DNA from 3 places in the Pandoraea sp. SD6-2 genome. Region 1 is predicted to be linked to each of the others. Evidence: predicted binding sites of a transcription regulator. Region 1 holds the regulator's gene; each other region holds the start of a gene.

The links. The regulator HrcA, encoded in region 1, represses chaperone genes, less so after heat shock. The targets are predictions, from matches to a motif close to TTAGCACTCNNNNNNNNNGAGTGCTAA.
Positions count from the first base shown of each region.
Region 2: a site for HrcA is predicted at 3,102-3,128, ahead of groES (co-chaperone GroES). Genes of this name have one in related genera too.
Region 3: a site for HrcA is predicted at 4,795-4,821, ahead of rpoH (RNA polymerase sigma factor RpoH). Genes of this name have one in related genera too.

Region 1 is NZ_KB944457.1:8,659-18,353, reverse strand. It holds gene glnE (bifunctional [glutamate--ammonia ligase]-adenylyl-L-tyrosine phosphorylase/[glutamate--ammonia-ligase] adenylyltransferase) at 1-2,387, shown strand, start outside; gene recN (DNA repair protein RecN) at 2,496-4,160, opposite strand; gene C266_RS23250 (NAD kinase) at 4,184-5,134, opposite strand; gene hrcA (heat-inducible transcriptional repressor HrcA) at 5,210-6,238, shown strand; gene C266_RS27830 (DUF6600 domain-containing protein) at 6,460-8,976, shown strand; gene hemH (ferrochelatase) at 9,091-9,695, shown strand, end outside.
Region 2 is NZ_KB944431.1:33,142-42,836, forward strand. It holds gene C266_RS07670 (response regulator transcription factor) at 1-301, shown strand, start outside; gene C266_RS07675 (HAMP domain-containing sensor histidine kinase) at 298-1,788, shown strand; gene C266_RS07680 (hypothetical protein) at 1,772-2,872, opposite strand; gene groES (co-chaperone GroES) at 3,208-3,498, shown strand; gene groL (chaperonin GroEL) at 3,549-5,195, shown strand; gene C266_RS07695 (LysR substrate-binding domain-containing protein) at 5,337-6,308, opposite strand; gene C266_RS07700 (nitrate/nitrite transporter) at 6,412-7,626, shown strand; gene C266_RS07705 (MarR family winged helix-turn-helix transcriptional regulator) at 7,682-8,254, opposite strand; gene C266_RS07710 (EamA family transporter) at 8,332-9,207, shown strand; gene moaC (cyclic pyranopterin monophosphate synthase MoaC) at 9,215-9,694, opposite strand.
Region 3 is NZ_KB944454.1:530,126-539,820, reverse strand. It holds gene C266_RS18790 (SCO family protein) at 1-41, shown strand, start outside; gene cydX (cytochrome bd-I oxidase subunit CydX) at 177-293, opposite strand; gene cydB (cytochrome d ubiquinol oxidase subunit II) at 309-1,445, opposite strand; gene C266_RS18775 (cytochrome ubiquinol oxidase subunit I) at 1,473-3,077, opposite strand; gene cydP (cytochrome oxidase putative small subunit CydP) at 3,067-3,378, opposite strand; gene rpoH (RNA polymerase sigma factor RpoH) at 3,821-4,759, opposite strand; gene C266_RS18760 (nuclear transport factor 2 family protein) at 4,982-5,365, shown strand; gene ybiB (DNA-binding protein YbiB) at 5,612-6,580, opposite strand; gene maiA (maleylacetoacetate isomerase) at 6,721-7,368, shown strand; gene C266_RS18745 (LysE/ArgO family amino acid transporter) at 7,377-8,003, shown strand; gene ftsY (signal recognition particle-docking protein FtsY) at 8,118-9,524, opposite strand.

The sequences.
Region 1 (9,695 bases):
TGATCTTCTTATATGAAGACGACGGCGACACGTCGGCGCCCGACGATGCCGATCCGGCCGCTGCGAACCGTCTGCGGCTGCTGTCGAACCACGAATTCTTCACGAAGCTCGGCCGCAAGCTGATCGGCATGATTTCCGAACTCACGCCGGACGGCTATGTGTTCCGCGTGGACATGCGTTTGCGTCCCAATGGCGATTCGGGGCCGCTGGTGTGCAGTCTGCCGATGCTCGAAGAGTATTTCTACGTGCAGGGGCGCGAGTGGGAGCGCTATGCGTGGATCAAGGGCCGCCTCGTCTCCGAGCTGGCAAGCGAGCCGGGCAAGCGCGTCGAGCGGCTGCTGACGTCGCTCGTCCAGCCGTTCGTGTTCCGTCGTTATCTGGATTACGGCGTGATCGGCGCGATTCGCGCGCTGCACGAGCAGATTCGTCACGAAGCGGAGCGTCGCGCACGGGCCAAACCCGCACGCATCAACGACATCAAGCTCGGGCGCGGCGGCATTCGGGAGGTGGAATTCTCGGCGCAGGTGTTCCAGTTGATCCGGGGCGGTCAAGAGCCGGAACTGCGCGTGCGGCCGACGCTGGCCGTGCTGGGCGTGGCAGCGCGACGCGGTTGGCTCGCGCAGAGTGTTGCCGACGAATTGGCGAACGCCTACGTCTTCCTGCGCAAGCTCGAACACCGCATTCAGTATCTGGACGATGCGCAAACGCACATCCTCCCCAGTACCGGCGAGGATCGTCTCGCGGTCGCTCGTGCGATGGGGTTCCCGGACGAAGCGAGTTTCATGACGGTGCTCGACGAGCATCGCGAATTCGTCGCCGCGCAGTTCGACGAGATCTTCGCGGACAAGGCGGGCGGCAGCGGACAAAAAGGCGGGAAGAAAGGGGCGTCCGGCACGGGCGACTGCGAATGTCCGCCCGAGCTGTGGAGCGAATGCCTCGCCGACGAGACGCAGACGGGCGATCTCGGCAATCAACTCACGCGTCTCGGGTTTGCCGACCCCGAAGGGGCGCTCGATCGTCTGCGTGCCGTGTGGACGTCGTCGCGCTACAAGGCGCTGGGCGAGATCAGCCGGCGGCGCTTCGATCAACTCGTGCAACGCGCGGTGGAAGGTGCGGCCGGCACAGGCGAAGCCGACGCGGTGCTCGCGCGCATGCTCGATCTGCTCTCTGCCATCAGCCGCCGCAGTTCGTATCTGGCGCTCCTCACGGAGTATCCGCGCGCGCTGGAGCGTGTGGTCAAGGTGCTGGCCGGTTCGCGTTGGGCGGCCGGCTATCTGATTAGCCATCCGCAATTGCTCGACGAATTGCTCGACGACGAAGCGCTCGCGGCGCCGTTCGACTGGCCGTCTTTCAAGACCCAGCTTCTGCTGAGCCTGAACTCGGCCGGGGCGTCGGGCAACGTCGAAGTGCAGATGGATATTCTGCGGCGCGCACATCACGCCGAAGTGTTCCGCATTCTGCTGCTCGATTTGCAGGGCACGCTGTCGGTCGAAGCGATTGGCGATCGCCTCTCGGAGTTGGCCGACATCATCGTCGATGTGACGATCTCGACCGTCTGGCCGCACGTGGCGACACGCCACCGGGAGGTGCCGAAGTTTGCCGTCGTCGCCTACGGCAAGCTCGGTGGCAAGGAACTGGGCTACGCGTCCGATCTCGATCTGATCTTCCTTTACGACGATGACGACGATCACGCGCCAGACGCTTACGCCGCGCTCGCCCGCCGGTTCGTGACGTGGCTCACCACGCACACGGGCGCGGGCATGCTCTTCGATGTCGATCTGCGCCTGAGACCCAATGGTTTGTCGGGCCTGCTGGTGACCAACATCGAGAGCTTCCGCCAGTATCAATTCCGCGAGGGCAATGCGAATACCGCATGGGTCTGGGAGCATCAGGCGCTCACACGGGCGCGCTTCTGCGCCGGCGATGAGACCATTGGCGCTGCGTTCGAGAACATCCGTGCCCAGGTGCTTGCCACGCCGCGCGAAGCGTTGCCGCTCGCGCAGGAGATCGTGGCGATGCGACGCAAGGTGTTGGAGGGGCACCCGAATCCCGGCAATCTCTTCGATCTGAAGCACGACCGGGGCGGCATGGTCGACATCGAGTTCACCGTGCAGTATCTGGTGCTGCTGTATTCGAGCGCGCATCCGACGCTGCTGCGCAATGCGGGCAACATCGCGCTACTTCGCGAAGCGGCCCAGCTTGGATTGATCGACACGAAACTTGCCGACGATGCTGCTGCCGCTTATCGGACGTATCGCAAGCGTCAGCACAAGCTGCGGCTCGATGGCGTGGAAGCGGCACGTGTGCCGGCGACCGATGTCGAGGCCGAACGCGAGGCCGTCATGGCGTTGTGGGATTCGGTGTTTTCGGAAGCGGGGCCGGTCTGATATCCGGCGGATGACGCTCACGGGCGGCGGGGACGACGCCCGTGACAACGTCGCCTGCGATTTGCAATTTACGGTTTGCGACGCGCGCCCCGCGCGTCACGAACGCGCTCAGAGCGCGAGCATCTCCCGCGCGTGCTTGCGCGTCGTCGCCGTAATTTCGACACCGCCGAGCATCCGCGCAATCTCCTCGACGCGTTCCGTGCGGCCGAGCGGCTCGATTTCACTCATTGTCGTATCGCCGTCGCTGCGCTTCGTCACGCGCAGATGCTGATGGCCAAGCGCAGCGACCTGCGGCAAGTGGGTGACGCACAGCACCTGCCGTCCCTGACCGAGTTCGCGCAGCAGACGGCCGACCACTTCGGCCACCGCGCCGCCGATGCCGGAATCCACTTCGTCGAAAATCAGCGTCGGTGTGAGGCTCGCGCTGCTGGCGATTACCTGCAATGCGAGGCTGATGCGCGCCAGTTCGCCGCCGGAGGCCACTTTGGCCAACGGCCGCGTCGGTACCCCCGGATGGCCGGCGACGAGAAATTCCACCGTCTCCAGACCAAACGATTGTGGCTCGGGCGTCGGACTCAGCATGACTTCGAAGCGCCCGCCGGGCATGGAGAGATCCTGCATGGCGCGCGTGACTTCGCGTGAGAGCGATGCCGCCGCCTTGGCGCGCGCCTTCGACAACGCCTTCGCCAGCTTGAGATAGTCGGCGTGCGCGGCGTCGGCAGCGGCCTGCATGGCGGCCGTGTCCTGCGAGGCTGTCAGTTCTTCGAGTTGTGCGCGTCGTTCGGCATGCTCGGCGGGCAGTTGCTCGGGGGCGACGCGGAACTTGCGCGCCGCCGAATGCAATGCGTCAAGCCGTTGCTCGACAACGGCGAGGCGTTCCGGATCGAGATCGACGCGTTGCGCGTAATGGGTGAGCGAGTGGACGGCTTCGCGCAGTTGAATCTCGGCGGGCTCGAGTGCGGCCAGCGTATCGGCGAGGCCTGCATCGATCTCGGCCAGTTCGCGAATCTGATGCACCACGTGGCCCAACGAGGGGACGATAGCGCCATCGGCTTCGGCAAGCGTATCGAGTGCGCTTTGCACGCCGTTGATGAGGCTGGCGGCGTGCGAAAGCCGGCGATGTTCGGCGCTCACGTCGTCCCATTCCCCTTCCTGCGGATTGAGCTTGTCGAGTTCCGACGTCTGCCATTCGAGACGTTCGCGCTCCAGTTGCAGCTCCCGATCGCGCCCGCGCGCTTCCTCGCATCGTTTGACGAGACGCCGCCATTCCTTGTGCGCCTCCGCCGTATCCGTGGTGAGCTGCGTGGCGCTGGCATGTGAGTCGAGCAGACGGCGTTGCGCATCGGGTCGCAGCAGTTGCTGATGTGCGTGCTGTCCGTGAATGTCGACGAGCATCTCGCCAAGTTCGCGCAACTGGGCGAGCGTGGCGGGTGTGCCGTTGATGAAGGCGCGTGAGCGTCCGCCCGAGTCGAGCACGCGGCGCAGCAGCACGCCGCCGTGCTCTTCGAGCGTGAGCGCCTGCGCCTGCAACCAGGCTTCGAGATCGGGGCGGGCTTCGGCGTCCGCCGCGAACTCGGCGGTGATGTCGGCGCGCGTCTGGCCGTTGCGCACCATGCTGGTGTCGCCGCGCTCGCCCATGGCCAGCGCCAGTGCGTCGATCAGAATCGACTTGCCCGCGCCGGTTTCGCCCGAGAACACGGTGAAACCGGCGGAGAATTCCAGGTCGAGACGATCGACGATCACGAAATCGCGAATCGAGAGACTGCGTAGCATGGGATATCGGGGCAGGCGTGAGGTCAGGTCTGCGGCGTATCTTCTTCGGAGATATGCTCGTTCCAGTGCAGCTTGCGGCGCAGCGTCGCGTAGTAGTTGTAGCCGACCGGATGCAGGAACGTCACCTGATGTTCGGAACGGCTTACCAGAATCTGATCGCCTTGACGCAGTTCGGCAAACGACTGCATGTCGAAGTTGGCGCCGACTTCGCGCCCGCGCGTAATCGTGATGACGATGTCGCTCGAATCGGGCAGCACGATGGGGCGGTTCGAGAGGGCATGCGGGGCGATGGGCACGAGCACCAGGCCGCCCAGGCGCGGATGCAGGATCGGGCCGGAGGCCGAAAGCGCGTACGCGGTCGAGCCGGTGGGTGTGGCGACGATCAGGCCGTCCGAGCGTTGCTTGTACATGAAGCGGCCGTCGACATCGACGCGCAGCTCGACCATGCCCGAGATGCCCGAGCGGTTCACGACCACGTCGTTGAACGCGAGCGTCTCAAAGAGCGTCTGGCCGTCGCGCTCGATGCGAGCTTCCAGCAGCGAGCGCTGCTCGCCTTCGAAATGCCCTTCGAGCATGGACGGCACGACCTGTCGCATGTCGTCGAGCGGAATATCGGTGATGAAACCGACGCGTCCGTGGTTCACGCCGATGAGCGGTACCTTCGACGCCGCAAGCTGACGCCCGACGCCAAGCATCGTTCCGTCGCCACCAACGACGACGGCGACATCGACCTGCGTGGCGATTTCCTGAATGTCGAGGGTGCGGTACGAATCGGCGCTTGCGCCGATGTTGTGCGCCGTGTCGCGCTCGAAGACGACGTGATGCCCGCGCTGGGCAATGCATGCCGCCAGCGTGAGCAATGGTTCGGCAACGCCGTCGGCATGGTATTTCCCGACGAGCGCTACGGTCTTGAAAGGGCTCCCTGTTTTCATGCCGCCATTACACCATAAGTCGATGACAGCAACCATCGGCATGCGCCGCCGGCCGCGGTTCTTGCCTCGGGGTTTGCCGCACGCCGCGTGCGTACATTTCGCGTTACAATTTTTGCCATGCTAGATCAACGTGCGCAAGCTCTCCTCAAAACCCTGATCGAACGGTACATCGCCGATGGCCAACCGGTCGGGTCGCGCACGCTTTCCCGTTATTCCGGGCTCGACCTGTCTTCGGCGACGATTCGCAACGTGATGGCCGACCTTGAGGCGCTTGGCTTCGTGTCCAGCCCGCATACGTCCGCCGGTCGCGTGCCCACGCCGCGTGCCTACCGTCTGTTCGTCGACACTATGCTGTCGGTGCGCCCCCTCGACGAAGCGGCGCATCGACTCGCGTCGCACGTGCAGAACCGGTTGCAACCGGCGGGGCCGCAGCAACTGGTTGCCTCGGCGGCGGAGGTGCTTTCGAATCTCTCGCAGTTCGCGGGCGTGGTGCTCACGCCGCGCCGCAGCCAGATCTTCCGGCAAATCGAGTTTCTGCGCCTGTCGGACAAGCGCGTGCTGCTCATCATCGTCACCCCCGACGGCGACGTGCAGAACCGTATCATCCTGACGGAAAAGGACTATTCCCCAGCCCAACTGGTCGAAGCGGCGAACTATCTGAACGCCCACTTCGGCGGCCACAGCTTCGATGACGTGCGGGGTTACTTGCGCGGTGAACTCGACGCGTTGCGCTCCGACATGAGTGCCTTGATGCAGGCCGCCGTTCAGGCGGGCAGCGACGCCATGGCCGACACCACACGCGAGAGCGTGCTGATTTCGGGCGAGCGCAATCTGCTGGGCGTGGAAGATCTGTCGTCGAACATGGAGCGGCTGCGCCGGCTGTTCGATGTGTTCGAGTCCAAGACCGGCTTGCTGCAACTGCTCGACGTGTCGAGCCGGGCGCAGGGCGTGCAGATCTTCATCGGCGGTGAGTCGAGCCTCGTGCCCATCGAAGAGATGACGGTCGTCACGGCACCGTACGAAGTCGACGGCGAAATCGTCGGCACGCTGGGCGTGATCGGCCCGACGCGCATGGCTTACGAGCGTGTGATCCCGATCGTCGACATCACGGCGAAGCTGCTCTCCAACGCCCTCAGCCAGCACTGACCGGCAGCGCGTGCCGGCGTGTCGCCGTCGCATCTCTTCGCCTTTGCGTTACAAACCCGTAGCATTCCTTTACACGCTGTCACACATGGCAGGCTTACGCTTGAATCGTCACTTATGGCGAAGTTGCGATCATCGCGTTCGTCAAAGGATTCGGACAGAGCGACAAGGCAACGCGGCCAGCGCAGCGCGCGACGCGTGAACGGAAAAGGCCCGGAGTGTCTATGAAATCCCTGATTTCCTGGCGGACGATGGTCCGTTATCTCGGCGTCGGGCTTGCGCTCGGGGCCTTGGGCGCCGCAGGTGTACCCGCGCTGGCGCAGGCGCAGAGCGCCGATCCCCCGGGCCGGGTGGCCCGTCTGAGCGAATTCGACGGCACCGTCACCTATGCGCCCGCCGGCACCAGCGATTGGCGTTACGCCAACCGCAACCGGCCGCTGACCACTGGCGACGCCATCTGGGTCGACCGCAATGGGCGCGCCGAGATGCACGTGGGGGGCACGGCGGTTCGTATGGGCGCGTCCACGAGTGTCGCGTTGTCTGCCGTGACCGACCAAAATGTGCAACTGAACGTAACGCAAGGGACCGTGGGGCTGCGTCTGCGGACCTATGATCCGAATCAGCCGTACGAGATCGATACACCGAATCTCGCATTCGTCCCTCAACAGGCAGGGGAATACCGCGTAGACGTCGATCCGAACGGCGTGACGACCGTGAGCGTTTGGCGAGGTGCGGCCACCGTGTACGGGCAGGGCGCCTCGGTGCCGCTGCAACAGGGGCAACGCGTGGCGTTCGTCGGTCAGAACCTGACGCAGCAACCGACGAATCCGCTCGTGGCAGATGCGTTCGACCAATGGGTACGCCAGCGCGACGCGCGCGAGGACGCGTCCGTCTCGGCTCGCTATGTGCCGCGCGACATGACCGGTTTTGAAAGCCTGGACGACTATGGTGCGTGGCAGGAAACCCCGACCTACGGCGCCGTCTGGGTGCCGTCGGACGTGCCTTCGGGCTGGGCGCCGTATCGCACCGGCCATTGGGTCTGGGTCGATCCGTGGGGCTGGACGTGGGTGGATGACGCCCCGTGGGGCTTTGCGCCGTATCACTATGGCCGGTGGGCGTATGTCGACGCGCGCTGGTGCTGGGTGCCGGGACCGGTTGCCGTCCGTCCGGTGTACGCCCCGGCGCTGGTCGGCTGGGTGAGCGGCAGCAGCGGCGGGAATCAGTGGGGCATCTCGTTTGCGGCAGGCGGCGTGGGCCTCGCGTGGTTCGCGCTTGGCCCGCATGATCCGTACCGTCCGGCTTATCGCGCCAGTTCGTCGTATGTCACCAACATCAATCGGTCGACGGTGATCCAGACGACCAACGTCACCAACATCAACGTCAACAACGTGTACGTGAATCGCAACGTGCGCGGCGCCGTGTCGACGATGCCCGCGCAGTCGTTCGTGCAGGGCCGCCCGGTAGGTGCGCCGGTGGCGTTGGCCGCACCGCATGCCGGTCAGACGTGGCGTGTCGGTAATACGCCGGGGGTCGCGCCGGTGCAGCAGAGCGTGTTCGGCAACAGCCGTCGTGCCGCAGGGGCCCCGCCGGCGGGCGTTTTCAACCGGCCGGTGCTCGCCACGCGCGCGCCGCAGGCTCGTGTGATGCCGTCGCGCGAGCTGACGAGCAATCTGCACGCGGTGCCGAATGCTGGCGGTGCGCCGTTGGTTTTCCCTCAGAACGCGCAACAAGCGCAGAACATGCGGCCGGGCGCCCCGAACGCGCAGGGGCGTGTGCAACCGCGTGTGACTGTCGTGGGCACGCACGGCCCGGTCGGTGCGCCGATTGGTGTGAATGGGGCGACGCCCGCACAACCAGCGCTCGGGCCAACCGGCGCCACGGGGACAACGCCGGCGCACGGCGCATTGCCGCCGGCTGGCGGTGTTCCGCCGATGCTTGGTGCGCCAGGGGCGCCCGGCCAGCCGGGAGTTCCGGGGCGTCCGGGAGTACCGGGAGTACCGGGAGTACCCGGTGTGCCGCGAGCGCCAGGTGTTCCGGGTGAGCCGGGCGCGCCGGGATATGCGGGACATGGCGTTTATCAGAATCGTCCGGGGCAACCCGCGCCGCAGGCCCAACCGCCGGTGCGTGGTGAGCCGGCGGTGCCGTCCGGGGTGCCGCATCCTCCGGCAATGAATGCGCCGGGGCAGCCTGCCGCACGCGGCGAAGCACCGCAGGCGGTGCCGCAGCCCGGACACGACGCGGCGCAACGCGATATGCAGATGCGCCGCCCATCGCCGCAGGCCCCGGCGGCACCGCCGGAAATGCGCAATGCACCCGTCCCGCCGGCACCGCAGCGTGTTCAACCGGAAGCGACAGAGCCGGCTCGCCGGCCGCAGCAGTGGCAGTCGCAGCCGCAGGTGCCGCAGCCACAGTTCCAGACGGCACCGCGAGCGCAGCCGCAGATGGAGCGTCCGCAGCCGCAGCCGCAGGTGGAGCACGTTCAACCGCGCCCGCAGCCGCAGATGGAGCGTCCTCAGCCGCGCCCGGAGCCGCAGATCGAGCGACCGCAAGCGCCACCGAGACCTCAGCCTCAGCCGGAGCGCCCGCAGGTGGCTCCTCATCCTCAGCCGCAAGAACCTGCGCACCCGCAACCCGCACCGCGTGAAAGCAAGCCGGAAGGCGCACGCGCACCGTCGCACGAGGCAGAGCATCCGAGCGCCGCGCATCGTCCGGCAAAAGAAGACGATCATCCGCACGGCTAGCGTCGAATCGCGTGGGCTCCCCTTGCGTCAAGCCTGGCTGGCGCAGGGGCGGGCCGGGCACGGGGCAGCCCGTGTCCGCCGGATTCGGGCCGGGTTTGCGGTAAAGTACGATCCATGCGCTTCGATCCCGAACCTATTTCGCATGGACAGTCCGGCAAGACCGCCGTTCTGCTGATCAACCTTGGCACGCCTGACGAGCCGCGCCCTGCGGCCGTGCGTCGCTATCTGCGCGAGTTTCTGTCGGACCCGCGCGTCGTGGAAATCTCCCCGTTGGTGTGGCAGCCGTTGCTGCGGCTGGTGATCTTGCCGTTTCGCTCGCGTCAATCCGCGCAGAAATATGCGACGGTCTGGACGCGCGACGGCTCCCCGCTCAAAGTGAACACCGAGCATCAGACGAACGCGCTGCGCGCCTTGCTGCATGCCAACGACTACGACGTGGTCGTCGATTACGCCATGCGCTATGGCAATCCGTCGATTCCCGAGCGCATTCGCGCGCTGCGGCAAAACGGCGTGGAGCGCATTCTCGTCCTGCCGCTGTATCCGCAGTATTCAAGCAGCACGACGGCCACGGCCAGCGACGCCGTGTTCCGGGTACTCGGCCGGCTGCGTAATCAACCCGACGTGCGCACGGTGCGCGACTATCACGATCATCCCGCCTACATCGAGGCGTTGCGTCAGCAGGTCGAGGGCTATTGGCAGCAGCACGGCCGGCCGGATTT
Region 2 (9,695 bases), on a different contig from region 1:
CGCCCGCGAGGCGTCGCTCAGCGGCAAGCGGCTCGATCTCACGCCGCGTGAGTTCGATCTCCTGTATTTCTTCGCCCGTCAGCCCGGCAAGGTGTTCTCGCGCATGGACCTGCTCAATGCGGTGTGGGGCTATCAGCACGAGGGGTACGAGCACACCGTCAATACGCACATCAATCGACTGCGCGCCAAGATCGAAGCGGACCCGGCGCAGCCGACACGCATTCTCACGGTCTGGGGGCGGGGTTACAAGTTCGCGACCGACGCGCCGGACGGTCAGAGTGCCGACGCAGGAGCCGCATGATGCGCCGCTGGAATCTCACACTCACCCAGCGCCTGTCGCTAGTCTTCGCCGCACTGCTGCTGGTGTGCTGCGGTACGTCGGCCTGGATGCAGGTGCGCGCCAACCGCATGCATGAAGCCGAGGTGATTCAAGGGCTCTCGCGCGGGCTTGCGGAGCACATTGCCGCCAACGCGCAACTGATGGATTCGAACGGCATGAAGCCCGATGCCGTGCGGCGTCTGTTCGGCCAGTTGATGGTCGTGAATCCGAGTGTCGAGGTCTATCTGCTCGACATGCAAGGGCGCATCACCGGTCACGCCGCACCCGAAGGCCATTTGCGGCGCATGCAGGTCGATCTGGCGCCCGTGCACCGGCTGCTCGATGGCGAGGCGTTGCCGATTTACGGCGATGATCCGCGTAACACCGATGTGCGCAAGGTATTCAGCGCCGCGCCGCTACGTGTGGACGGTCGGGAGGTCGGGTACGTGTACGTTGTGCTGCTGGGCGAAGCGCACGACCGATTCGCCGAGCGAGGGGCGACGAGCGTCGCGCTCAATACCGCGTTGTGGTCTATCGGACTGGTGGCTGCGCTGTGTCTGATCGCCGGTTTGGCGGCGTTCGCGCTCATCACCCGGCCGTTGCGGCGCTTGACGGATTCGGTACGCGAGTTCGATATCGACGCGGCCCCGATGCCGCTGCCTGCGGTATCGGCCGACGAGTTGGCGTCGCAGCAGGCGCGTCCGAGCGACGAGATCGTGGTGTTGGAGCGCGCTTTCCGGCAGATGGTCGAGCGATTGGGGGCGCAATGGCGCACGCTCACGCGTCAGGATCAGGAGCGGCGTGAACTCATCGCCAACATCTCGCACGACTTGCGCACGCCGCTGTCGTCGCTGCATGGATATCTGGAAACGTTGTCGCTCAAGGACGCCACGCTGACACCGGCCGAGCGGCGGCGCTATCTGGGCATTGCGCTCGATCAGAGCCGCAAGGTCGGTGCGCTGGCGCAGTCGTTGTTCGAACTGGCGCGTCTCGAACATGGTTTCGTGCAGCCCGAGGCCGAGCCGTTCTCTGTCACGGATCTGATACAGGACGTCTTCCAGAAATTCGAGCTGAGCGCCGAGTCGCGCGGCGTGGCGCTGCGTGCACAACTCGCACCGCAAATTCCCGTCGCCTGTGCCGATCTTGGGCTGATCGAGCGAGTCTTCACGAACCTGCTCGACAACGCGCTGCGCTACACGCCGTCAGGGGGGGAGATCACGGTGGCGGTGGCCCCCGTCGGCACGGAAATCGAGGTGCAGGTGAGCGATACCGGACCGGGCATTCCCGAGAGTGCGCGAGAAGGTCTCTTCGAGCGGCCGTTCACGGTGGGAGGCGCCCGCCGCGAGGGCGGGCTGGGCTTGCGTATCGTGCACCGCATTCTGCAACTGCACGGCCGGCGCATTACGTTGGTGGACGCTGCCGGTCACGCAGGGCAGGGCGCCACGTTCCGCTTCACTTTGCCGACGTGATCCTGTTGTCTGCCGATGCGCTCGGCACGGCGTCGAAATAGGTCAGCTTGCGCACGAAGACATTGGCGAACGGGTCGATCTTTTCGACCTTTTCGCCGGGGGCGGCAGGTGAGGTGATGACTACGCGCACGATATTGCCGTGGCTGTCGTACTTGTAGTGATACTCGGACACATGACGCTCGCCGGTGGCGGCGTCGGTGCGGGTGACACGCGTCAACTCGTGGCGAGGTGAGTATTCCGAAACCTCGTTGTCCCATGCCAGCGGGAGCCATTGCCCGTCGATGAAGGCCGCCGCGCCGTTGTCGCGCACGATGCGGCCGCCGTCGGGCTTGCGCTCCACGCTCGCAAAGGTGCGGTAGGAGACGACCTTCGGCGCGGGGCGTGCCTTGCCGTCTGCGGTGACCACCTGACGTGCCTCGTTGGGCGCTTCCCACTGGCGCGAGAGCGCGAAGCATTCGTCGTCGAACAGGCGCGCTTGCAGGCTGCCTGCGCGGCGATGGTGTGCGCCGTTCGCCGCATCGACGATGCGACGGGTCCATTCCAGTTGACCGTCGCTTTCCTGATGCACCTGTTCTTTCCATGTCCCGCGTCGTGAGGCGCCGCGCACGATCCAGGCATCGGCACTCTGCCAATCGACCGGAGCGCCGTCGATACTGTGCAGCCGCCCGTCGGTGTCGTACGTATATCGACCTCGGTCGGTGCTCGAGAGCAGATGACCTTGCGCGTCGAACTCCATGACGAAGCGATTGCCGTTGTCGAGTGGGCCGACTTTACCGGTGTTGCGGTCATAACTGGCGATAAAGCGCGTTTCCTCGATACGGCGGACACCGGCGGGAATCCCCCCGAAGTTGCGCATCAGATCGTCTTCCTCGCGCAGGGAGGTCTGTACGCACCACGGCAACGGGACGGTGGCCTGGGGCGCCTCGGCGGCCGTCTGAGGATTCTGGGGCGGGGGTGTCGGTGTATTGGCTGCCGGGAGACTCACCACTGGGGCGGTGCCCGGCGGAGGGCCAGCGCAACCGGCCAGCGCTGCGGCCAGCGTGACGAGTGCGAGTGCACTACGGGCAGGACATCGGGAAAGCACGGAACGGACAGTTCGGACAGATAAAGCTGACGTCATCGCAGGTAATTGCCGGAGAAATTTCTTCCCCGATTGTACCGGCTCCGTGTGACGTGTCTGCCGCAAGGCCTGGAATAGGGCTTCTCGGGGCTTTTTTATGCCCGTTCCAGGGACTCGGGTTCAGGGAAATGGCAAAAGAGTTTGCGTTAGGGAAAACCCCGCGTCTTGAAATCGTAAAACCCCGTCCCTATAATTAGCACTCGTTGGCGCAGAGTGCTAACGCCATGAATTCACCCAATATGCAAATGATTGCATATTTAGTTTTGACGATCTCACACTGAGAGAAAGAGGAGCTTGTAATGAACCTTCGTCCCTTGCATGACCGCGTTATTGTCAAGCGCCTGGACAACGAAACGAAGACCGCATCGGGCATCGTGATCCCTGACGCCGCTGCTGAAAAGCCGGATCAGGGCGAGATCCTGGCGGTTGGCCCGGGCAAGCGCGATGATCAAGGCAAGTTGATCGCACTCGACGTGAAAGTGGGCGACCGTGTTCTGTTCGGCAAGTACGCCGGCCAGGCCGTCAAGGTCGATGGCCAGGAACTGCTGGTCATGCGCGAAGAAGACATCATGGCCGTCGTGGCCGCCTAAGTCTGTCTGCCCCCAGACATCTTACGTAAAGTATTCAAGGAGTTATTGCAATGGCAGCTAAAGAAGTCGTTTTCGGCGATGCCGCTCGTGCCAAGATGGTCGAGGGTGTCAACATCCTCGCCAATGCCGTCAAGGTGACCCTGGGCCCGAAGGGCCGTAACGTCGTGCTCGAGCGCAGCTTCGGCGGCCCGACCGTGACCAAGGACGGTGTGTCGGTCGCCAAGGAAATCGAACTCAAGGACAAGCTCCAGAACATGGGCGCGCAAATGGTCAAGGAAGTGGCTTCCAAGACCAGCGACAACGCCGGTGACGGTACCACCACCGCAACGGTGCTCGCCCAGTCGATCGTGCGCGAAGGCATGAAGTTCGTGGCCTCGGGCATGAACCCGATGGACCTGAAGCGCGGTATCGACAAGGCCGTTGCTGCCGCCATCGAAGAACTGCGCAAGATCAGCAAGCCCTGCACGACCAACAAGGAAATCGCACAAGTCGGCTCGATCTCGGCCAACAGCGACACCTCGATTGGTGACTACATCGCCAAGGCGATGGACAAGGTCGGCAAGGAAGGCGTGATCACCGTCGAAGACGGCAAGTCGCTGCAAGACGAGCTGGACGTCGTCGAAGGTATGCAGTTCGACCGCGGCTACCTCTCGCCGTACTTCATCAACACCCCGGAAAAGCAAGTCGCGATCCTGGAGAACCCGTTTGTCCTGCTGTTCGACAAGAAGGTCTCGAACATCCGTGATCTGCTGCCGGTGCTCGAGCAAGTCGCCAAGGCTGGCCGTCCGCTGCTGATCATCGCGGAAGACGTCGAGGGCGAAGCCCTGGCAACGCTGGTGGTGAACAACATCCGTGGCATTCTGAAGACCTGCGCCGTCAAGGCTCCGGGCTTCGGTGACCGCCGCAAGGCCATGCTGGAAGACATCGCCATCCTGACGGGCGGCCAAGTCATCGCCGAAGAAATCGGTCTGACGCTGGAAAAGGCCACGCTCAACGAGCTGGGTCAAGCCAAGCGTATCGAAATCGGCAAGGAAAACACCATCATCATCGACGGTGCCGGTGAAGCCGCAAACATCGAAGGGCGCGTCAAGCAAATCCGTGCTCAGATCGAAGAAGCTTCGAGCGACTACGACCGTGAAAAGCTGCAAGAGCGCGTGGCCAAGCTGGCCGGCGGTGTTGCCGTGATCAAGGTCGGCGCTGCGACCGAAGTCGAAATGAAGGAAAAGAAGGCTCGCGTGGAAGATGCACTGCACGCTACCCGCGCTGCCGTGGAAGAAGGCATTGTCCCCGGCGGTGGTGTTGCACTGCTGCGCGCTCGCGTGGCCGTGGCCGACATCAAGGGCGCCAACGCTGACCAGGACGCCGGTATCAAGATCGTTCTGCGCGCCATGGAAGAGCCGCTGCGCCAGATCGTCGCCAACGGCGGCGAAGAAGCCAGCGTCGTTGTGGCCAACGTAATTGCCGGCAAGGGCAACTACGGCTACAACGCATCGACCGGCGAGTACGGCGATCTGGTGGAAATGGGCGTTGTCGACCCGACGAAGGTCACCCGCACCGCACTGCAAAACGCCGCTTCGGTGTCGGGCCTGCTGCTCACGACCGACTGCGCCGTTGCCGAACTGCCGAAGGAAGATGCTCCGATGGCTGGCGGCATGGGTGACATGGGCGGTATGGGCGGCATGGGCATGGGCATGTAAGTCTCGCAAGAGACTGCATGACGGGGGGGCGCAAGGCACCCCGAATGCCGGGTCGCCGGGCTTCGCCACAGAATCTTCGATTCCGCGGTTGAAGCCCGCACCAAACGGCAACGAGTTCTCCGGAATTCGTTGCCGTTTTTTTTATGCCTGAGTGGATGTCGCAGCGTCAGGTGCACTGTCGTTGCCGCCTCGGATGCGCGGTGCGACGAGCGGTGTCGTGGCGGCGATCTCGTCCTGCAGCCACTGCCAGAAGGCGTGAATCGCGCGCTCGCGCGGATGATTTTCCCGCCAATTCACGTGATATTCGAGGCTCGGCGGAATGCGCACATCGCCGATTTGCACCAACTCACCCGCTGCGAGCGCATCGCGCACGAGCAAACTGCGTGTCGTGGCGACGCCCTGTCCGGCAATCGCCGCCCGCAAGAGCAACCCCGAATCGTCGAAAATCGGTCCGCGCGTGGGTTCGTGCGGTGGCAAACCCGCAGCGACTTGCCAGTCGCGCCACGATCGATGTGCGAAGCGCAGCATCGGCAGTTTGTCCGTATCCGCAATAGTGAACCCCGGCACGCGTGCGATCAGGTCGGGATGGCATACGGCAATCACGTAGTCGTCGAGCAGTTTGCGCGTGACGAATCCTGTCTCTTCCACGCGTTGATGCCAGATACCCACGTCGACCGAATACGGGTCGGGGGCCGCAATGTCTGCGTGAATTCGCACCATCAGGTCGATGCCGGGGTGCTGTTCGCCAAAGCGGTCGAGCCGGGGTATCAGCCACTGTGCCGCCAGATCGGTCATCACACTGATTTCCAGGCGCACCGTGGCCGGCGACGCCCCAGGCGCCGTGCCTGCCCGCGCTTCGGTGATCGCTTCGTCGAGTTCCGACATACCGATGCGCACCCGCTCTGCCAGACGCGCTCCGACGCTCGTCGGTACCATCCGGGCGCCCACGCGACGGAACAGCGCCGTGCCGAGCTGCTGCTCGAGGGAGCGCATGTGATGGCTCACCGCACTGTGCGTCAAATTCAATTCCTCTGCCGCACGCGTAAAGCTGCGGTGGCGCGCAGCCGCTTCAAGCGCACGCAGCGATTGGAGGGGAGGGAGGTGTTTGAACATGATGTCAAATTCTACTCACAATGTGCGCGCAAAGGTTTCGTTGGATTCATGGCGTCGTTCCGCCGACAATCCATACCCGAGCAATTTACTTGGGTATGGCTTCATGTCGAAAGCACTTCGCATCTTCGTGCTGTTCGCCTGCGGATACTTCGTCTCATACGTGTATCGCGGTGTGAACATTGGGTTTGCACCATTTATGACACGCGAACTCGGTCTCTCGCCCGCCGATCTCGGCTTGCTGACGAGCCTTTATTTCCTTGGTTTCGCGGGCGCGCAATTGCCTGCCGGCGTGCTGCTCGACAAATTCGGCCCGCGCCGGGTGGCGTCGCTCGTGCTGCTGTTGGCGGCTGCCGGCGCTGCGCTATTCGGTCTGGCGCACGGCGTCGGCGCGCTGATGGTGGGACGCCTGCTCATCGGCGTGGGCGTGTCGGTGTGTCTGGGCAGTGCGTTCAAGGCGCTGGCGCAATGGTTTCCGGTGGCGCGTCTGCCATTGCTCAACGGTCTGGTGATGGCCGTGGGCGGTATGGGCGGTGTTGTGGTCGGCACGCCGCTGAACTGGCTGCTTGGGCTAACGGACTGGCGCATCGTGTCATTCGGACTGTCGGCGCTGACAGTCTTCATGTCGGTCGCGCTGTGGTTCGGTGCGCCGGAGAAACCGGGTTCACATGCGCAAGGAGGCCTGTTCGAGGCGCTCAAGGGGGTTCGTCAGGTGCTGGGAAGCGGTATGTTCTGGAAAGTGACGTCGCTCTCCGGTATCACCCAGGGCGTGTTCTATGCGATGCAATCGCTCTGGATGGCGCCGTTCATGCGTGATGTAGAGGGGCTGTCGGAAGTGCAGGCGGCGTCGCTGGTGTCGGTCGTGGGGCTTGCGATGATGGGCGGCAGCGTGGTCTTCGGTGCGGCTGCGCGCTGGCTCGAGCGTCGCGGTGTGAGCGTATTCGCGTTTTCCGGCGTCGGCATGGTGCTGTTCGTTGTCGTGCAGTCACTGCTGATGATGCGTGCGCCGATTCCGCCGGTTTGGCTGTGGGCGGCGTATGGCATCTTCGGCGGCTCGGGCATTCTGTCGTACGCGGTGCTCGCAGAGCACTTCCACGGTACCCTGATCGGACGTGTGAATACCTCGCTCACGCTAGTCATCTTCCTGCTGATCTTCTTTTGTCAGGTGGGCGTGGGGGCCATGCTCGGGGCTTATGCCGCGCACAGTACACAGGCGCACTTCTCTGCGTGGACGGTGCTGATCGTGCTGCAGGTGCTGGGGGCAGTGTGGTACTTCTGGCCGCAACGCCAGCGCGTCGGGAAGGTGGCCGCGGCAGCATGATGCATGCCTGACGCGATGTGAGGCGGCGGGCCGTACTGTGGCGCCGCCGTCTTGCTCAATGCCCGTTTTCGAGCGCGTGCAACCAGACGCTCAAGCCCGACTCGATGTCCGCGAGGGCCGCTTTCGGCAACGGCGCCAGCATTCGATGCTCGTTGGCGACGTGCGCCTCGACGGCGCGTTCGATCAGTGCGAATCCGGCGGCAGTCAGTTGCACCAGCGTGCTGCGGGCATCGTCCGGATTGGCCACGCGGGCAATCCAGCCCCGCGCTTCCAAACGTTGCAGCCGGTGCGTCATCGTCCCCGAGGTCACCATCAGCGTCGAGAACAAGGCGGTCGGTGCGAGACGATAGGGCGCGCCCGAGCGACGCAATGTCGCCAGCATGTCGAATTCCCACCCACTCATGTCGAACTCGGCGAACGTGACATCGAGTTGCTGCTGGATGAGCGCCGCGCAGCGCTTGAGGCGGCCAATGACGCCCATCGGCGACACATCCAGATCGGGGCGCTCGCGATGCCATTGCGCGAGGATGCTGTCGACGGCATCGCCATGCCTCTCTTCGAGCTGCGCCGTCTGATGGGGCTCAGTTGCTGCGCGCGTTGTGCGGCTTCCCTTTGGCCGGTTTCCCATGGGTGACTCCAGTTATCTTGACTTCAAGGTAAAAGGATACCAAACTGCCATTTATCTTGAATTGAAGATAAATGGCGATGACGACTACAACTTCCCCGTTGCCGATCCGTTGGGCCGATGCATTGCTCACGGCGCTGGCGCCAATGATCTGGGGCTCGACCTATATCGTGACAACGCAACTGTTGCCGCCGGACCGGCCATTTACGGCGGCGTTGATTCGTGTGCTGCCGTCCGGTCTGCTGTTGCTGCTTTACGCACGGCGTTGGCCCGCGCGTCGCGATTGGGGGCGGTTGGTGGTGCTCTCGGCACTCAACATCGGCGCGTTCCAGGCATTGCTGTTTGTGGCGGCGTATCGCTTGCCGGGCGGGCTGGCGGCCGTGGTCGGGGCGATTCAGCCGTTACTGGTGATGGGGTTGGCGTGGGGCGTGGAGCAGCGGCGCCCGTTGGCGACGACGGCCTGGGCGGCACTCGCGGGCGTTGTCGGTATGGGCGTTTTGTTGCTGTCGCCGGGCACGGTGTTCGAGCCGGTGGGTATTCTGGCAGCGCTGGCGGGCGCGGCGAGTATGGCGATGGGCACTTATCTCACGCGCCGGTGGCGTCTGGACATGCCGGTGCTCGCCCTCACGGGATGGCAATTGCTCTTGGGGGGATTGATGCTCGCGCCCGTTGCATGGTTGGCCGATGCGCCGCTGCCCGCGCTCACGATGTGGCAGACGCTGGGCTACCTGTATCTATCGATCGCGGGGGCGCTGCTGGCTTATGCGTTGTGGTTTCGCGGCATTGCGCGTCTGGCGCCGGTGGCGGTGTTGTCGCTCGGCTTGCTGAGCCCGTTGACCGCCGTGGTGCTGGGCTGGGTATTGCTGGGTCAGGCGATCAAGGGTGTCGCATTCGTTGGGCTCGCGATGGTGTTCGCGAGCATTCTGGCGGTGCAGTGGACGGCGTCGCGTTCCTGATGCCGCCTCAGTCCTGCGCGACCCAGTCGCCCGACTTGCCGCCGTGCTTTTCCAGCACGCGCACGTCGGTGATGGTCATGCCGCGGTCGACGGCTTTACACATATCGTAGATCGTCAGCAGGCCCACCTGAACGGCCGTGAGGGCTTCCATCTCGACGCCCGTGCGGCCGATGGTTTCGACCTGCGCGCGGCAATGCACGGCGTTCGCGCCGTCGTCCACCAGAAACTCCACCGTCACGCGCGTGAGTGCCAGCGGATGACACAGCGGAATCAGATCGGCGGTTCGTTTCGCGCCCTGAATGGCCGCAATGCGTGCGATGCCCAGCACGTCGCCTTTTTTGGCCGTGCCGGTGCGAATCAGCGCGAGCGTTTCCGGCTTCATCAGAATGGTGCCGCGCGCGACTGCGATGCGATGCGTGCTGTCCTTGCCGCCGACGTCAACCATGTGGGCCTGTCCGGCGGTGTCGAAATGGGTGAGTTCTGCCATG
Region 3 (9,695 bases), on a different contig from region 1:
TCGATGCGATGGCCAAGGATCTGAAGACGTTGTTGAGCTGAACTGCGCTGAGCGAGCCGAGTGCGCGAAGCGCGTCGATGCCGCACGGCCGACACGCGGACGGACAAGACGCTGAAGGATAAAAAAATCGCGCCCCTCGGGGCGCGATTTTCATTTCTGCTTCCCGTCAGTCAGGGTCAGTTACCTTCCTGACTGCGGCGTTCGAGGTCGTCGTGCGCTTCGAACCACATCACGTTGATGATACCGAACGCGAGTGCGAGGCCGAGGCCGAGAGTCCAAGAGAAGTACCACATGTCGCAACTCCTTGATCAATACATCGTGTGCGGGTTGTCGTTGACCGTCTCGATCGTCACGCGGCCGCGGATCACGCGATACACCCAGCCGGTGTAGAGCAGGACGATGGGCAGGAAGATGACCACGGCGATCAGCATGATTTGCAGCGTGAGCTGGCTCGACGTGGCGTCCCAGACCGTGAGGCTGCTACCCGGCGCCGTGGCCGAGGGCATCACGAACGGGAACATCGAGAAGCCGGCCGTGAGGATGATGCCAGCCATCATCAGCCCGGTGACGACGAACGTCCAGGCGTACGACCGGCTGGTTGCGAGCAGTGCCGCGAGCAGGGCGCACAGGCAGGCAACGACCGGCGCCGCGATCATCCACGGATAGGTGTGATAGTTCGTGAGCCACAGGCCGGGGCCGGTCGTGACTTGCTTGAGCAGCGGGTTGGCCGGCGAGTCGGTCGGGCCCATCTGCGTGATGGCGAAGCCGTCGACGTGCGTGGCGACGAACACACCTGCCAAGAGGAACAGCAACAGCGTGCCCAGCGCGGTGAGGCGCATGATGCGTCCCGCGCGTTCGGCCACTACCGGATCGGCCTTCATGCGCAGGTGGGCCGCGCCGTGCGTAACCAGCATCAGCACACTCACCAGGCCGCACAGCAGCGCGAACGGATTGAGCAGCGCCCAGAACGAGCCGGTGTACGTCGAGCGCATGGTGTTGTCGAACGAGAACGGCAGACCCAGCAGCAAATTGCCGAAGGCCACGCCGAACACGAGCGACGGCACCACGCTACCCACGAACAGCGCCCAGTCCCACGAATTGCGCCAGCGCGGGCTCGGCAGCTTGTTGCGGTAGTCGAAGCCGACCGGACGCAGGAACAGCGCGAAAAGCACCAGCAACAGCGCCCAATACAAGCCCGAGAACGCTGCGGCGTAGACGAGCGGCCATGCGGCAAACATTGCTCCGCCTGCCGTCACGAACCACACCTGATTGCCTTCCCACGTGGGAGCCACGGTGTTGATGATGACGCGGCGTTCCGCGTCGGTCTTGCCGAGGAAGGGCAGCAGCGTGGCCGTGCCCATGTCGAAGCCGTCGAAGAAGGCGAAGCCGATCAGCAGCACGCCGACGAGCACCCACCAGATCAGCTTGAGTACGGTGTAATCGATCATCATGATGTCTTGTCTCCCTGACGATCAGACCGAGGTCGCCGGACGGTCGCCAGCGATGGCTGCCCCGTTCGTGGCTTCGTTCTCGAAGTGGTAGCGGCCGGTGTGCAGCGACGACGGGCCGAGCTTGACGTACTTCACCATCAGGAACATTTCAATGATGAGCAGCGCGGTATAGAAGATGATGAAACCCGCGAGGCTCAGATACAGGTCGCCAGCCGAGAGCGACGACGTCGAGAGATGCGTCGGCAGAATGCCGGCGATGGTCCACGGCTGACGGCCCATCTCGGCGACGATCCAGCCGAACTCGGCGGCGAGCCACGGCAGCGGAATCGCCCACACAGTCCAGCGCAGGAACCAGGCCGAACGCGGCTTGAGCAGACGGCGGCGCGCGCACAGCCAGAACGCCCACAGGAAGGTGAAGAGGAACAGGAAGCCCAGGCCGACCATGATGCGGAACGACCAGAACACAGGGGCCACCGGCGGGATCGTGTCGTTGGCCGCCATGTGGATCTGTTCCGGTGTGGCGTCGACAACATTGGCCGTGTACTTCTTGAGCAGCAGGCCGTAGCCGAGGTCGTCCTTGTACTTGTCGAACTCGGCGCGTACGGCCGGCGACTTGTCGCCGCTACGCAGCTTCTCGAGCGCCGCGAAGGCGATCATGCCGCGTTGAATGTTCTCCTTGTGTTCGTCGCGCAACTGCGTGAGACCGATCACCGGCGTGTCGACCGAGCGCGTGGCGATCAGGCCCATTGCCCAGGGAATCTTCACGGCGTAGTCGGTGCGCTCTTCCTTCTGGTTCGGGAAGCCGAACAGCGTGAACGATGCGGGCGGCTTGGCCGTCTCCCATTCCGCTTCGATGGCGGCGAGCTTGACCTTCTGCACTTCGCCCGTGGTGTAGCCCGATTCGTCACCCAGCACGATGACCGACAGCGTCGAGGCCAGACCGAAGCCGGCGGCAACCGCGAAGGAGCGCAGGGCGAACGGTACGTCGCGGCGCTTGAGCAGATACCACGCCGAGATGCCGAGCACGAACATGGCGGCTGTCACATAACCGGCCGAGAGCGTGTGCACGAACTTCACCTGCGCCACCGGGTTGAAGATCACATCCCAGATGCTGTTCAACTCCATGCGCATGGTCTCGTAGTTGAAATGCGCGCCGACCGGATTGTTCATCCAGCCGTTGGCTACGAGAATCCACAACGCCGAGAGGTTCGAGCCCAGCGCCACCGCGAACGTGGTCGCAAGGTGGCCAATGCGCGAGAGCTTGTTCCAGCCGAAGAAGAACAGGCCGACGAACGTGGCTTCGAGGAAGAACGCCATCAGACCTTCGATGGCCAGCGGCACACCGAAGATGTCACCGACGTAGTGCGAGTAGTAAGCCCAGTTGGTGCCGAACTGGAACTCGAGCGTGAGACCCGTGGTCACGCCCATCGCGAAGTTGATCAGGAAGAGTTTGCCCCAGAACTGGGTCATGTCCTTGTAGATCTGCTTGCCGGTCATTACGTAGACCGACTCCATGACGACAAGCAGCCAGGACAGGCCGAGCGTGAGCGGGACGAACAGGAAGTGATACAGCGCCGTTATGGCGAACTGCAAGCGCGAGAGGTCAACGACTTCGCTACTGATCATGGCGGACACCTTGACTTGTGGTGGTGGACTGCGCTTCGACGGCTTGCGGCCCGATCAGGGCACGAGCCACGACGTCTGGCGGCAATTGCATATGCTTGGCCATGGGAGCGTCGAAGAACGCGTGTTTCAGAATGAACAGGAGTACTACCTTGATCGCAAGGACGATCAGGATTTCGACCATGAAACGGGAAGGGCGGGTGCGCCAGCGCTTGATCAGCCAGGCGACGACGGCGGAGTGCGACCCCGCGACGGGCGCGGCTGGCGCGGGAGGCTTCAGACTGCTAGGAGAGTGGGTGTCCATCCGTGACGGCTCCTGGCGTCGAAAGTCGTTGTGTTGGAAACAGCGGCGACTCTCGGCGCATTTTGCCTTATCGCATGAAAATGTCAAACCGCGGAGCACGGGGGACCGATGACACGCGGATGACGCTGGTTCGATGCGAATCCGCCACCCTCGGAGATGGCCGACGAGAAACGAGTTCGAGACAAGGGTCCGGCGCGGCGAACGGCCCCCGGGCCGTCCTTCGCACGTAGCATGGCCACGTACGAGTCGATTCTAGCGACCGGTCGTCCGGGCGACCTTGCGATGCATCAAGTCCGAAGCAAATGCCCCGTGAACTTTCGAAGGTCAAGAAAAAAGCCCCGTGAGTCTCACGGGGCTTGCGGGCCGGTCATGAATGACCGGCGGCGATCTGGTGGGGCGTGTGGCAATTTGCCGCGCTGCCACGGCCCACCTGATCAAGGCATTACGCGAAGGCTTGCAGCGCGCCTTTCATCTTCTTCATTGCGGCAACTTCGATCTGACGGATGCGCTCGGCAGACACGCCGAATTCATCTGCCAGTTCGTGCAGCGTGGCGCCGCCGCTACCGTCATCGGCAACCGACAGCCAGCGCGCTTCGATGATGCGGCGGCTGCGCGAGTCGAGGCGGCCGAGTGCCGTTTGCAGACCGTCGCTTTGCAGATGGTCGCGCTCGCGCGCGGCGATCACGGCGGTCGGCTCCTGGTGCGTATCGGCGAGGTACGCGATGGGAGCGAAGCTTGGGCTGTCGCTGTCGTCGCTGTGACCTTCGAGGGCGATATCGCCACCCGACATGCGCGTTTCCATCTCGATGACGTCTTCGCGCTTCACGTTCAGATCGCGGGCGACCTGATCGATCTCTTCCGGCGTGAACGCCTGCAAGCCTTGCTTCTGGCTACGCAGATTGAAGAAGAGCTTGCGCTGGGCCTTGGTCGTGGCGACCTTGACCGTGCGCCAGTTGCGCAGAACGTACTCGTGAATCTCAGCCTTGATCCAATGCATGGCGTACGACACAAGTCGTACCCCCTGAGTCGGATCGAAGCGCTTGACGGCCTTCATCAGGCCGATATTGCCTTCCTGAATCAGGTCGGCGTGCGGCAGACCATAGCCGAGGTAGTTGCGCGCGATCGACACCACCAGACGCAGGTGCGACAGCACAAGCTGACGGGCGGCGTCGAGGTCGTCGTTCTCACGCAGGCGCTTGGCGAGCGACTGCTCTTCCTCGGCGGTGAGCAGCGGAATGCGGTGGACAGCCTGAATATAGCTGTCGATATTGCCCAGACTGCCCGGCAGCATCAATGCCGACGGGGCGAGAGCAAGGGCACGAGAATTCGGCGCCGTGCCGGTGGCCGGCGTCGTCGGATGCAAAGTGGCGGCAGTACTCAAGTGGTGGACTCCTGGTTAGCCTCTGGGAAAACATTTTAGCACTCTCTTCGGATGAGTGCTAAAGACGTTAGAACCCTTACCGGGCGGGAAGTTTCCGGCGCCTCGGGGTTTTCCAGCACCCCCCGAAAAACCAGATAAGTCACTGGCGCAAACGTCGCGTGGATGGTGTAAATTGCAACCCACGTCGCGAGCGTTTGAGGTCGGCGAAGACGGGAGGTCAACATGGCAGGAAAGCACATTGACGTAGTGCGAGAGCGCGAATCGGCGCGCTTCGACGCAATGGTCGAGGGTGACGTCGAACAACTCGACGCTCTCCTGGCAGACGGCCTTCACTACGTGCATTCAAACGGCAAACGCGAAACCAAGCGCGAATTTCTCGACGCCCTGACCTCGGGCCGCCGTCGATATCTGGATATCGATATCCGGGCACAGGAACTGCGCCAGTTTGGCGACACTGTCGTCGTCACCGGCAAGCTCAAGGTCGAACTGGAAACCGCGACCGGTTCGCTCGAATCGCAAATGGCCTATACGGCCGTCCATGTGCTCGAGGCCGACGAATGGCACCTCATCTCCTGGCAGGCGACCCGCATGGCATCGGCCGAATGAATCACTGGCCGTCTGCCGGCGGATTTGGCCGATTCGACGGCTGCCTCGTCCGGTACTCATCGGACGTCATCTCCGATCATAAGATTTGATGGGTTTCGGGATGAAATGTTCCGAAAAATATTGAATTTATCGATTTTCGGCGATTTGCGATGAATTTCGGGCAAATTTTTTGGTATTTCGCCCGGATAACGTCTGAATGAGCGTCCAAATAAGCGGCCAGACGCGCGGCAGAAACGCCCGTCGCAATTAACCGGCCATCCCCAGTGCCTGACGAATCACTTCGACCTGCCGGGCGATCGGGGCGGGCACTGCGATCTCACCGGCCAGTACGGCTTCAATCCACTTGGCTGTGGATGGGGCGTCGGCGGCAGGAAGCGTCGGCGGTATTCCGGTGGCACCTTCCTCTGCCGTTTGCCATACGTGATACACGCCGTCCGAAAAGCCGTCGATGGCGGCTTGGCGACGGGCGTCGGCGACCGGTTCGCCTTCCGTGCCGCGCGCGAGCAGCACGCCCGGCGCCGGACTGTTGGCAGCGTCGGCGAACATCTCGCTGAGCGTTTCCCGGTATTCGGGATGCGTGTAGTTCACGAGCCGCAGCGCGGGCCCGGCAAACGGCTGCAACAACTTCACCACCGTATGACCGGAGTTCCGTACGCCAAGCGCTGCGCGCATCTCCAGCAGTCGCTCCAACGCGGGCGAGAGCGCGGCAATCGGCAGATAGGCCACACGGCGCGTACGCAGCGCTGCCTCGGCCTCGGCGGCCGACCCACAGGCGGCGTGGCCTAGTTCTGCGAAGATTGCTTGCGTGCCGACACGATTCGCGCCGCTGTGATGCTGGCCATGAACGAGCACCGGAATGCCCTCGCGGGCGAGCAGCAAGGCGAGCAGTGCCGTGAGATTCGGTTGTTTGCGTGCGCCGTTGTAGCTGGGTAACAAGACTGGCGGCGGTGCATCGGCCGGTGAGGTGAGCGGTGTGAACGTTGCGTGTGCGGCATCGAGCATCGCGCGCAGTTCTATGGGCGTCTCGCCCTTGATGCGATAGGCGATCAGAACCCCACCCAGTTCCGCCGGTGCCACGCGCTCGGCGAGGATGGCGTCGAACAGGGTGCGTGTCTCGCCGGCGTCGAGCGGGCGCGCGCCTTTCGCGCCTCGGGCGATGATTTTGAGCAGCGGCGCACAGGCGAAAGGGGCGGCAGAGGTCATGACACGGGGCATCTGAATTCGTATCCGTTCATCATACGCAATCGGGTGTCCTCGGGGGCGGCGCTTGAAGTACCATCTCGTGTTCAGACGCGCGTGCCCCGAGATTTCTCGCACCTGCCGCGTCTTCCCACATTCCGCTTTCGAGGTCTGCCATGTCCACGCTGTACAGCTATTTCCGCAGTTCCGCCGCGTATCGTGTCCGGATCGCCCTGAATCTGAAGGGGCTCGATTACGACACCGTACCCGTACATCTGGTGCGTGACGGTGGCGAACAGCTCAAACCGGCGTACCGCGCGCTCAACGTCAACGGCCTGGTGCCGACGTTCCTCGATGGCGAAGTGAACATCCATCAGTCGCTCGCCATCATCGAGTATCTGGAAGAGGTGCATCCGACACCTGCACTCCTGCCGGCCGGCCCGCTGGCGCGCGCCCAGGTGCGCGCACTGGCGCTGGACATCGCCGCCGACATCCACCCGATCGACAACCTGCGCGTGCTGCGGTACCTCAAGCACGAACTGGGCGTGAGCGAAGCGCAGAAGAACGCCTGGTACGTTCACTGGATCTTGGAGGGTTTCACGGCGCTGGAAGCCCGGCTGGCAGCGCAATCGTCGCAGGGCAAGTTCGTATTCGGCGACACGCCGACGCTGGCGGACTGCTGTCTTGTGCCGCAGGTCTACAACGCGAACCGCTTCAAGGTCGACATGACGTCGTTCCCGCGAATTGCCGCCATCGACGCCCACTGCCAAACGCTCGACGCCTTCCGGCGTGCTGCGCCCGAAGCGCAACCCGACGCCGAGTAAGTCCCGCGATGGTCGATCCGGCTTTCTGGCGGGGCCTGGCGCTGGGCGCCAGCCTCATCATGGCGATCGGGGCGCAGAACGCATTTGTGCTGCGGCAGGGCATTCTGAAGCGTCACGTGGGCGTGGTTGTGGCCGTGTGCGCCATCAGCGATATGGTGTTGATCGCGGCGGGCGTGGCCGGCATGGGCGGGCTCATCGCCGCGTATCCGCGCTTTCTCACGGCCGTGACGTGGGGCGGTGCGGCATTTCTGTTCTGGTACGGCCTGCGCGCGTGGCGCGCGGCGTTTCGCGGAGCGGGCGCGTTGCAGGCCGACGGCAGCCGCGCGGCCACGCAGCGCATGACGTGGCAACGCGCGTTCGTACTCGTGCTGATGCTCTCGCTGCTCAATCCTCACGTCTATCTCGATACGGTGATTCTGCTCGGCGGCATCGGGGCGCGTGAGCCGTCGCCCGGCAATGTCTGGTTCGCCGCAGGCGCGATGACGGCCTCCGCGCTGTGGTTCACCGTCCTTGGCTACGGCGCTCGCTTGCTTGCGCCGCTGTTCGCGCGCGCGCGGGCATGGCAGATCCTTGACGGCATCGTCGGCATGATGATGTGGGGGTTGTGCGCAGGACTCGTCGCCCAGCAGTTGTAACGTATCGTTCGGCGGCAGCGTTGTGCAGCCGTTCCGTGTCGTCCGACAATGCAAACGGCCCGCTCACGTGAAATGGCGGGCCGTTTGTCTTGGGACGCGTGTTGCGGGAAGCGTTTATCCCAGCAGCGCGTCGGCGAATTCGCGCGCCGAGAACGGTTGCAGGTCTTCGACCTTTTCGCCCACGCCGATGAAGTACACCGGCACCGGACGTTGACGCGCAATCGCGGCGAGAATGCCGCCCTTGGCCGTGCCGTCGAGCTTGGTGACGATGAGACCAGTGAGTTGCAGCGCGTCGTCGAATGCCTTGACCTGTGCGAGCGCGTTCTGGCCTGTATTGGCGTCGATCACGAGCAGCACTTCGTGCGGTGCGCCGTCGGCGGCCTTGGCGAGCACGCGCTTGATCTTCTTGAGTTCTTCCATCAGATGCAACTGCGTCGGCAGGCGGCCGGCCGTGTCGGCCATCACGATGTCGATCTTGCGGGCGCGAGCGGCATTCACGGCATCGAACACGACGGCGGCGGGGTCTCCGCTCTCCTGCGAGACGACGGCGACGTTGTTGCGCTCGCCCCAGATCGTCAGTTGCTCGCGTGCCGCTGCACGGAAGGTGTCGCCGGCGGCGAGCAGCACCGACTGGTCATAGTGCTGGAAGTGTTTGGCGAGCTTGCCGATACTCGTCGTCTTGCCTGCGCCGTTCACACCCGCGATCATCACGACCATCGGCGCTTCGCGGCCGAGTACGAGACTTTGCTCCAGCGGCTGCAACAGATCGACCAGCAGATCGTGCAGGGCACGCTTGACCTGCTCGCCTTCGGTCAGCCGTTCGGCCTTGACCTTCTTGCGCAGCGCTTCGATCAGGAACGTGGTGGCTTCGACCCCCGCGTCGCTCATCAGCAAAGCGCCTTCGAGTTCTTCGAACAGGTTTTCGTCGACCTTCACGCCGACGAAGATGCCGGTGAGGCCAGCGCTCGTCTTCGACAGGCCGGCCTTCAGGCGCGTGAGCCAGGAGCGTTTGGCAGCCGGCGCCGGCGCGGGGGCGGCTACGATCTCGCCGATGGCTTCGCCGTGCGAATCCTTCACGACGACCGGTGCCGGGGCCGGCGCGACGGGTTCTGCCGCAATTTGCGGGGCAGGCGTGAGCGTGGGCTGCGTTGGCGTGTCGAATGCTGGGACATTCGCCGGCGACGGCTCGGAATGTGCCGTATTTTCGATAGGGCTGACGGGCGCACGCGGCGTGTCCACCGGCGCGGCTGGTGCCTGTGGTGTAGCGGCTGCCGGGGCAGGGGGGGCAGCGGGTGCAGCGGCCGGCACGACAGGCGGCGGCGGGGTGAGCGGCGCAGGCGTGGCGGGCTGGGCCTGCGCAACCTCGGCCGGCGCGGCACTGCGTTCAACCGCAGTGCCCGAGGGTGCGGGCGTTTCCGGCAATGTTGCCGATTCGACGGACTCTGGCAATTCGGCCGATGCGGGGCTCGTCTCGGCAGCCTTGTTGCCGCCTGACTTGAAGCGCTTGAAGAAGCTGAACATGGGGTGAAGAACTCGACGTGGGCGCGCGCGGTCGGCGTGCGTCTGTGATTTGTCTTGCCATTCGCGCCGCACAAAACGCCCTACAATGGGCGAGTCGTGATTTCCGACGCGGGAAATGCGACGTATTTTATCAGACGCGTATCGACGTCCATGACGGGCGAAAGGGGATCC